DNA from 2 places in the Kitasatospora sp. NPDC036755 genome. Region 1 is predicted to be linked to the other one. Evidence: riboswitches for the same ligand, from Rfam matches in the RefSeq annotation. Region 1 holds a riboswitch; the other holds the start of a gene.
The links. A riboswitch is a leader RNA that binds a small molecule or an ion and turns the genes downstream of it on or off. The one in region 1 is predicted to bind glycine.
Positions count from the first base shown of each region.

Region 1 (4,190 bases):
CGCCGATGAAGGCGGTGTACTCGTCCGCGCTGAGCAGGGTGTCGGTGGCCTCGACGCGCACCTTGATCAGCCAGGCGTTCCCGAACGGGTCCGCGTTCACGGACGCCGGGTCGTCGACGACGTCCTGGTTGATCTCGACGACCTCGCCGGTCACGGGGGAGAACAGGTCGCTGACCGACTTGGTGGACTCCAGCTCGCCACAGGTCTCCCCGGCGGTCACGGTGTCGCCGACCGCGGGCAGCTGCACGTAGACGATGTCACCGAGCGCGGTGGCGGCGTGCTCGGTGATGCCGATCGTGGAGACACCGTCCTCGGCGGCCGTCAGCCACTCGTGCTCCTTGGTGTACTGCAGGTGCTGGGGGTTGCTCATGGCGTCATTCTCCAGGATGGGAAGCGGGTACGACGAAGCGGGCCGCCGCGCGGACGGCTGCGACGTGCGTGTATGGGAAAACCGGGGCCCTGCGGAGGCTCGGGGCGGTGGGCTCAGCGGGCGCGCTTGTAGAACGGCAGCGCCACGACCTGGACGGGCTCGTGCTTGCCGCGGACGTCCACCGCGACGGTGGTGCCGGGCTCCGCGTGGGCGGCGTCGACGTAGGCCATCGCGATCGGCCGGCCCAGGGTCGGGGACGGCGCGCCGGAGGTGATCCGGCCGATCGGCTCGCCCTCGGTGGAGACCACGGTGTACTCGGCGCGCGGCACCCGCTTGCCGTCGGAGACCAGGCCGACCAGCTTCTTCGGCGGGTTGGTCTCGGCCGCGGCGGCGGCCTGCTCCAGCGCCTTGCGGCCGACGAAGGCGCCCTCGTTGGTGGTCTTGTCGAAGCGCACGACCCGGCCCAGGCCCGCGTCGAACGGGGTCAGGTCGGTGGACAGCTCGTGCCCGTACAGCGGCATGCCGGCCTCCAGGCGCAGCGTGTCGCGGCAGGACAGGCCACAGGGGATCAGGCCCCGGCCCTCGCCGGCGGCGGTCAGCGCCTGCCAGACCGGCTCGGCGTCGACCGGGTGGCAGAAGATCTCGAAGCCGTCCTCGCCGGTGTAGCCGGTGCGGGCGAGCAGCACGTCGCGGCCGGCCACCTTGGCCGGGAGGATCGCGTAGTACTTCAGCCCGGGCAGGTCGGCGTCGGTGGTCCCGGCCAGGATGCCGGTGGCCTCCGGGCCCTGGACGGCGATCAGCGCGTAGGTGTCGCGGTCGTCGGTGACGACGGCGTCGAAGCCCTTGGCACGGGCGATCAGCTCGTCGAGGACCAGCTGGGCGTTGGAGGCGTTGGCGACGACCAGGAAGGCGTCCTCGCGCAGGCGGTAGACGATCAGGTCGTCCAGGATGCCGCCGTCCTCGGCACAGATCATGGTGTAGCGGGCGCGCAGCTCGCCCAGCGCGGAGACGAAGCCGACCAGCGCGTGGTCCAGCATCTCGCCGGCCTGCGGGCCGGTGACGGTGATCTCGCCCATGTGGGAGAGGTCGAACAGGCCGGCCTTGGTGCGGACGGCGAGGTGCTCCTCGCGCTCGCTGCCGTAGCGCAGCGGCATGTCCCAGCCGGCGAAGTCGGTCATGGTCGCGCCGAGGGCGCGGTGCAGCGCGTCGAGCGCGGTCAGGCGGAGGGACGACATGGCCAGGAACTCCTCGGTCGGGGCACTCAGGGGTGCACGCGCCGGACCGGACCCGAAACGGGGCCGACCCTGCGCGCGGGCATGCGGCGGCGTGGGTCTCCCCATCTGTCGTCGAACCTGAGAGCTTCACCGCCCGCCGCCCGCAGCCGTTTCCAGCTTGGGGGACAGCATGGCGGCTTGCACCGTGGGTGGGCGCACGACAGGGCCGGGCGCCGCTTTCCAGATGTGCCTAACCCGTGCGGTAGGGGTGCCTGAGAGATTCCGGGGAGGACTTGCTCCTTCGGCGCCGGCTGTGCCTGAACGGCACTCCGGGCTCTCCCGCGCGGGTTCGAGCGGCCGGTATGGAGTTGGTGGGGCCCGCGGCGCATGCCGTCGGACGGGCACATCATGGCACGTCCCGGAGCGGGAGGGGAGAGGGGACCCGGTCACATCGGCCGGACCCGAACACGAGTCCTGACCCCACACCCCCCTCGCCTCTAGACTGCTGCGCGTCGGCGCAGCAGAGGGCGGCCGACCGGCAGAGGGCGGAATCGGCGGCGCATGGGGTACCCGGTGGAGCAGCAGCAGGGGTGGGGCGGAGCGGACGAGGCGCCGGCGGGCGGCTCGTGGCCGGCCAACGAGCTGGAGCAGGTGCTGACCGCGGCCCTGGGCGATCCGGGCGCGACGGCACGGGTGATCGAGGTGCTGGCCCGCAGTCAGGTCTGGGTACCGCTGCCGGCCGGGGCCGACCCGCAGGGGCAGGCGCTGGACCTGCCGACCGTCGAGCTGGGCGGGGACCCGTACGTGCCGGTGTTCTCCTCCCAGGAGGTGTTCCTCCAGCAGGCGCCGGGGATGGCCTTCGCGATCGCCCCGGTGTGGGAGTTCGCCCGCGGACTGCCGCTGGGCGTGGGCATCGCGGTGAACCCGGACGCGGCGGTGGGCATCCCGGTGCCGCCGCAGGGCGTCGCCGAGCTGCGCCGCGGTCCGCGCGAGGACCGCTGGGAGGCCGCCGGGGACGCCTCGGCACCGACCGGCGGGCGGGTGGCGCTGCGCGAGCCGGTGCCGGGCGAGGACCCGGAGCACTTCCTGGCCGCCTGCCGGGGCGAACTGTCGGCACTGCCCGGGGTGCTGACCGCGCGCAGGGCGCTGGCCAGCATCGAGGGCGAGCCGACCGTGATGTTCGTGGGCGTCCAGTTGGACCCGGCGGCCCCGGCCGACCCGGCCGCGGTGAACGACGCGCTCGGCCGAGCGCTGGGAACCGCGCCGCTGCCCGGCGGCGTCCACCTCGTACTGCTCGACCTCGCCGACGACCCGGTGGTCGAGTGGCTGCTCACCCGGGTACTGCCGTTCTATACGCGGGCCTGAGCGGGTCCGGATCAAAGGCACGTCGCCGTGGCGGTGGCCGGTGCCGCGCCATAGGGTGCGTGCAGACGGCCGACGGGCCGGCGGGTTGAGGGAAAGAGGCGCGGCGAGGTGGGCGCATGAGTGCGGGAACGGGAGCGGGCGGTGTGCCGGGGGCCTGGGGCCAGGCACCGGCCGGGCGCCCGGGAGCTGATCCCGGCGCGTTGGAGCGCGCCCTGCGCGATGTCGCGCCGGAGCGCTACGACGCGTACGAGCGGCTGCTGCACGCGCTGGCGGACGGCCAGGTCTGGATGCTGCTGTGGCACGGCACCCCGGGCAGCCCGGACGCGCAGTACGGGAACATGGAGATCAGCGGCCACGGCTACGCGCCCGCCGTCACCTCGTCCGAACAGCTGACCTCCTCCGGCTGGGCCCGGGCCCACGAGGTCATCTCCGGCCGGGAGATCGCGGCCTCGCTGTACCGCACCCGCTGGGGCCTGTGGCTCAATCCGCACGCGCCCGGCGGCGGCGTCGGGGTGCCCTGGGCCGACCTGCGGCGGATCGCCGCCGGCCTGGACCGGCTGCCGGCGGGCCCGTTGAAGCTGAGCGAGCCGCAGTTGAACGCCCAGCCGTTCTTCGCGCTGCTGGAGCGGCAGGCCGTCGAGGTGCGCGCGGTACGGGCGCTGCGCCGGGCCTGGGTGCAGCCCGCGGTGGGCGAGCCGTACCTGGCCATCGGCCTTGACCTGTACGAGAGTTCGCCGCCGGCCGTGGAGGCGGTGCGGGCGCTGATGCAGCGCGCGATCGCGGTGGCCCCGGAGGGGCTCGCGGTGTCCACGGTGGCGATGTCGGACGAGTACGACCCGGTGGCGCTGTGGATGCGCGCCAACGCCCGGCCGTTCTTCGACCGGGAGGCGGGCCGACCGCCGACGGGCCCCTACCCGCCGGTGCCCCCGCCGCCCTACCCCGGCCAGTCGATGCCGGGCTACGCGTACGGAACCCAGCCGCCGGCGCAGGGCTGGCAGCAGCAACCGCAGCGGCCCTGGCCCGGCTACCCCGGGCGCTGATTGCCAAAACTCATTCCCCGAAGCCGACTTGATTGTCCATCAAGTCGGCTTCGATGCTTTCCGGACGAATTTCCTGAAGTGCGACCCGGTCATCTTGACATGGCAGTTACAGCCATGTGAAGAGGTATATGCCAGAGATCGGGGAGGTGCATGCACACAGATCACAGTTGGGCATCTGTCGGTTGGCAGGGCTGGCGCAAG
Region 1 covers NZ_JBEZUT010000056.1:7,059-11,248, forward strand. Annotated here, with positions in the region: gene gcvH (glycine cleavage system protein GcvH) at 1-370, opposite strand, end outside; gene gcvT (glycine cleavage system aminomethyltransferase GcvT) at 484-1,605, opposite strand; glycine riboswitch at 1,835-1,936, opposite strand; gene AB0E96_RS11495 (enhanced serine sensitivity protein SseB C-terminal domain-containing protein) at 2,146-2,949, shown strand; gene AB0E96_RS11500 (enhanced serine sensitivity protein SseB C-terminal domain-containing protein) at 3,066-3,989, shown strand.

Region 2 (4,190 bases), on a different contig from region 1:
GGTGGTGTCGTGGACCTCGACGTGCTCCCGGCGGATCTCCTCCCGGATCACCTCCTCGGTCGTGTACCGCTCGACGACCAGACGCACCCGCTCGACGGGGGCCAGGTACTTGCGGGTCACCGCGCGCTCTTCACGGAGGGTGACCTCCTCGACGGCCTCGGCGATGTCCTTCTCGGTGAGCGCGGCGCGCTCGGCCTCGCTGACCGGCGTGCGCTCGACCCGGACGCGCTCGCGGATCACCGGCACGCGGCGCTCGACCTGTTCGGTCGTCACGTACTTGCGCAGCTTCGCGGTGCCGAGGGTGTGCCACTCGGTGGTGATCTCCAGCCGCTCCTCGCGGCAGGTGATCTCGACCGGGCTGTTGGGGGCGGCCGGTGCGGCGCCGGCGCTCGCGGCGCTCGTGGCGGTCGTGGTGGCCGCCGTCGGGATGGGGGCGGGGGCGGGCTGCGACTGCGCCTTCGGTTCGGCGGTGGGCGCGTGGGTGGTGAGCGCGGAGGAGTCGGCCGAGGCGGGCGCGGCCGCCGGGGGTGCGGTGGCGGCGGGGGCGGAGACGGTCCGGACCTCGGGCTCCGGGGCGGTCCTGGTGGTGTCGGCGCCCGCCACGGCGGCGGCGGGCGCTGCCGTGGCGGGCGTCCGGGCCGTGGCGGGCTCGGGGGAGCGCTCCGGGGTGTGGAAGGTGAGCGACTTCGCCGGGGCCGCCGCGCCGGTCGCGGCGGCGGCCGCCGCCGTGGTGCCGAAGTCGAGGTCGGGCTGCTTGGGCCGGCTCCCGTTCTCGCCGTTCGGGCGGCTGTCCATCGGGGTGTCGAGCCCGTAGTAGCGGTACAGCTGGAGTTCCTGGGCGGGGGAGAGGTGCTGGCCGACGCCGAAGTCCGGTGACTCCTTCACCAGTGACTTGTCGTACGGCACCCGGAGCTCGTCGCCGGAGAACTCGCTCGTGGTCAGCGGGACGAAGGCGTCCCGGCCGAAGATGCCGGTCCGGACCGCCGCCCACTCGGGGCGCCCGGTGGCGTCGTCCAGGTAGACCTCGTCGACCGTGCCGATCTTGTCTCCGTTGCGGTCGACGGCCTTGTGACCGATGAGGTCCCGGGGGTCGATTTCGGTCTGCACTCTTTCCTCCCGTGCACTGAGCCTGCGGAACTCCTGCAGGAGGGCGGCCGGAGCGCCCTTCCGCCCACAATTTCATACCAAAAGCCACTAATCGGACAGGCGCGACCAGGGTGCGCCGTACGGGGTGCGAGCTGCGCCCTCCGGGGGACGCGCGTAGACCTCGAACGACCTGACGCAGCCGTGATCGGGGGGCCTCCCGCTGGTACCCTGGGCGGCGACCGCAGAGCCCGCTCGGGAGAGTCTCCGATCACGAAAGCCGCTGGTCGGAGCGCCGAAGGAGCAACTCCTCCCCGGAATCTCTCAGGCATCCGTACCGTGTGGGGTAGGTCACTCTGGAAAGCAGGGCAGGAGCGTCGGCACGGAAGCCGGCGATCACCACCCTCACCGACGGTGCAAGCCGGCGGAGCGCCCACAGCGCCCCGTGCGGGTGAAGCTCTCAGGTCCCGATGACAGAGGGGGAGGCCTGTCGGGTCCGCCCGCCCAGGCTTGTCCGCTGCTCGCAGCGGCGAGGCCGGCCGGCGTGCGTACCCCCGCCGGTCCGTGACCAGGAGGCCTCGACCACCATGAACGCCCAGCCGAACGCGGGACGCCCCACCGGCGCCTCGACCCTCACCGAGCTTGAGCTGGCCAGCCCCTTCGAGAACCGCCACATCGGCCCCGACGCCGCCGCCCAGGAGAAGATGCTGGCGTCCGTCGGCTACGGCTCGCTGGACGAGCTCGCCGCCACCGCGGTGCCCGAGGCGATCCGTTCCATCACCGCCCTGGACCTGCCCGCCGGCCGGACCGAGGCCCAGGTCCTCGCCGAGCTGCGCGAGCTGGCCGGCCGCAACCAGGTGCTCCAGCCGATGATCGGCCTGGGCTACTACGGCACCTTCACCCCGCCGGTGATCCTGCGCAACGTCATGGAGAACCCGGCCTGGTACACCGCCTACACCCCGTACCAGCCGGAGATCTCGCAGGGCCGCCTGGAGGCGCTGCTCAACTTCCAGACCCTGGTCTCCGACCTGACCGGCCTGCCGACCTCCGGCTCCTCGCTGCTGGACGAGGGCACCGCGGCCGCCGAGGCGATGGCCCTCGCCCGCCGCGTCACCAAGGTCAAGGGCGGCGTCTTCCTGGTCGACGCCGAGACCCTGCCGCAGACCGTCGCGGTGATCAACACCCGCGCCGTGCCGACCGGTGTCGAGGTCGTCGTCGCCGACCTCTCCGAGGGCATCCCGGCCGAGATCGCCGAGCGCGGCGTCTTCGGCGTGCTGCTCCAGTACCCCGGCGCCACCGGCGTGGTCCGCGACCTCGCCCCGGTGATCGAGCAGGCGCACGGCCTGGGCGCGATCGTCGCCGTCGCCGCCGACCTGCTCGCGCTGACCCTGCTCAAGTCCCCGGGCTCGCTGGGCGCCGACATCGCCTGCGGCACCTCGCAGCGCTTCGGCGTGCCGATGGGCTTCGGCGGCCCGCACGCCGGCTACCTGTCGGTGCGCGCCGAGTACGCCCGCTCGCTGCCCGGCCGCCTGGTCGGCGTCTCCGTCGACGTCGACGGCAACCGCGCCTACCGCCTGGCGCTGCAGACCCGCGAGCAGCACATCCGCCGCGAGAAGGCCACCAGCAACATCTGCACCGCGCAGGTGCTGCTCGCCGTCATGGCCTCGATGTACGCCGTGTACCACGGTCCGGACGGCCTGGCCGACATCGCCCGCCGCACCCACCGCTACGCCGCCGCCCTCGCCGAGGGCCTGCGGGCCGGCGGCGTCGAGCTGCTGCACGGCGAGTTCTTCGACACCGTCACCGCCGTCGTCCCGGGCCGCGCCGCCGAGATCGCCGCCGCCGCCCGCGCCAACGGCATCAACGTCCACCAGGACGGCGCCGACCGGATCTCCGTCTCCACCGACGAGACCACCACCCGCGAGCACCTGGCCGGTGTGTGGGCCGCGTTCGGCGTCCCCGCCGTCGAGGTCGCCGAGGCCGCCGAGACGCTGCCCGCCGCGCTGCTGCGCGAGGACGAGTACCTGACCCACCCGGTCTTCCACAGCCACCGCTCCGAGACCGCCATGCTGCGCTACCTGCGCCGCCTGTCGGACCGGGACTACGCGCTGGACCGCGGCATGATCCCGCTGGGCTCCTGCACCATGAAGCTCAACGCGACCACCGAGATGGAGGCGGTGACCTGGCCCGAGTTCGGCCAGCTGCACCCCTTCGCGCCGATCGACCAGGCCCAGGGCTACCTGACCCTGATCCGCCAGCTGGAGCAGCAGCTCGTCGAGGTGACCGGCTACGACGCCGTGTCGATCCAGCCGAACGCGGGCTCGCAGGGCGAGCTGGCCGGCCTGCTGGCCGTGCGCGCCTACCACCACGCCAACGGCGACACCCAGCGCGACGTCTGCCTGATCCCGTCCTCGGCGCACGGCACCAACGCGGCCTCCGCCGTGATGGCCGGCATGCGCGTGGTCGTGGTGAAGACCCTGGTCGACGGTGACGTGGACGTCGAGGACCTGAAGGCCAAGATCGAGCAGCACCGCGACAACCTCGCCGTGCTGATGGTCACCTACCCGTCCACCCACGGCGTGTACGAGACCCAGATCACCGACATCTGCGCCCTGGTGCACGAGGCCGGCGGCCAGGTCTACGTGGACGGCGCCAACCTGAACGCCCTGGTCGGCCTCGCCAAGCCGGGCAAGTTCGGCGCGGACGTCTCGCACCTGAACCTGCACAAGACCTTCTGCATCCCGCACGGCGGCGGCGGCCCGGGCGTCGGCCCGGTGGCGGTGCGCGCCCACCTGGCGCCGTACCTGCCGAACCACCCGCTGCAGTCGGAGGCCGGCCCGGCCACCGGCGTCGGCCCGATCTCGGCCGCGCCGTGGGGCTCGGCGGCCATCCTGCCGATCTCCTGGGCGTACGTCCGGCTGATGGGCGGCGAGGGCCTCAAGCACGCGACCCAGGTCGCCGTGCTGAACGCCAACTACATCGCCAAGCGCCTGGCGCCGCACTTCCCGGTGCTCTACACCGGCCCGGGCGGCCTGGTCGCGCACGAGTGCATCATCGACCTGCGTCCGCTGACCAAGGAGACGGGCGTGACGGTGGACGACATCGCC
Region 2 covers NZ_JBEZUT010000071.1:13,984-18,173, forward strand. Annotated here, with positions in the region: gene AB0E96_RS13605 (PRC and DUF2382 domain-containing protein) at 1-1,107, opposite strand, end outside; glycine riboswitch at 1,330-1,433, shown strand; gene gcvP (aminomethyl-transferring glycine dehydrogenase) at 1,671-4,190, shown strand, end outside.
Region 2: another riboswitch for glycine. It lies ahead of gcvP (aminomethyl-transferring glycine dehydrogenase); the one in region 1 lies ahead of gcvT (glycine cleavage system aminomethyltransferase GcvT).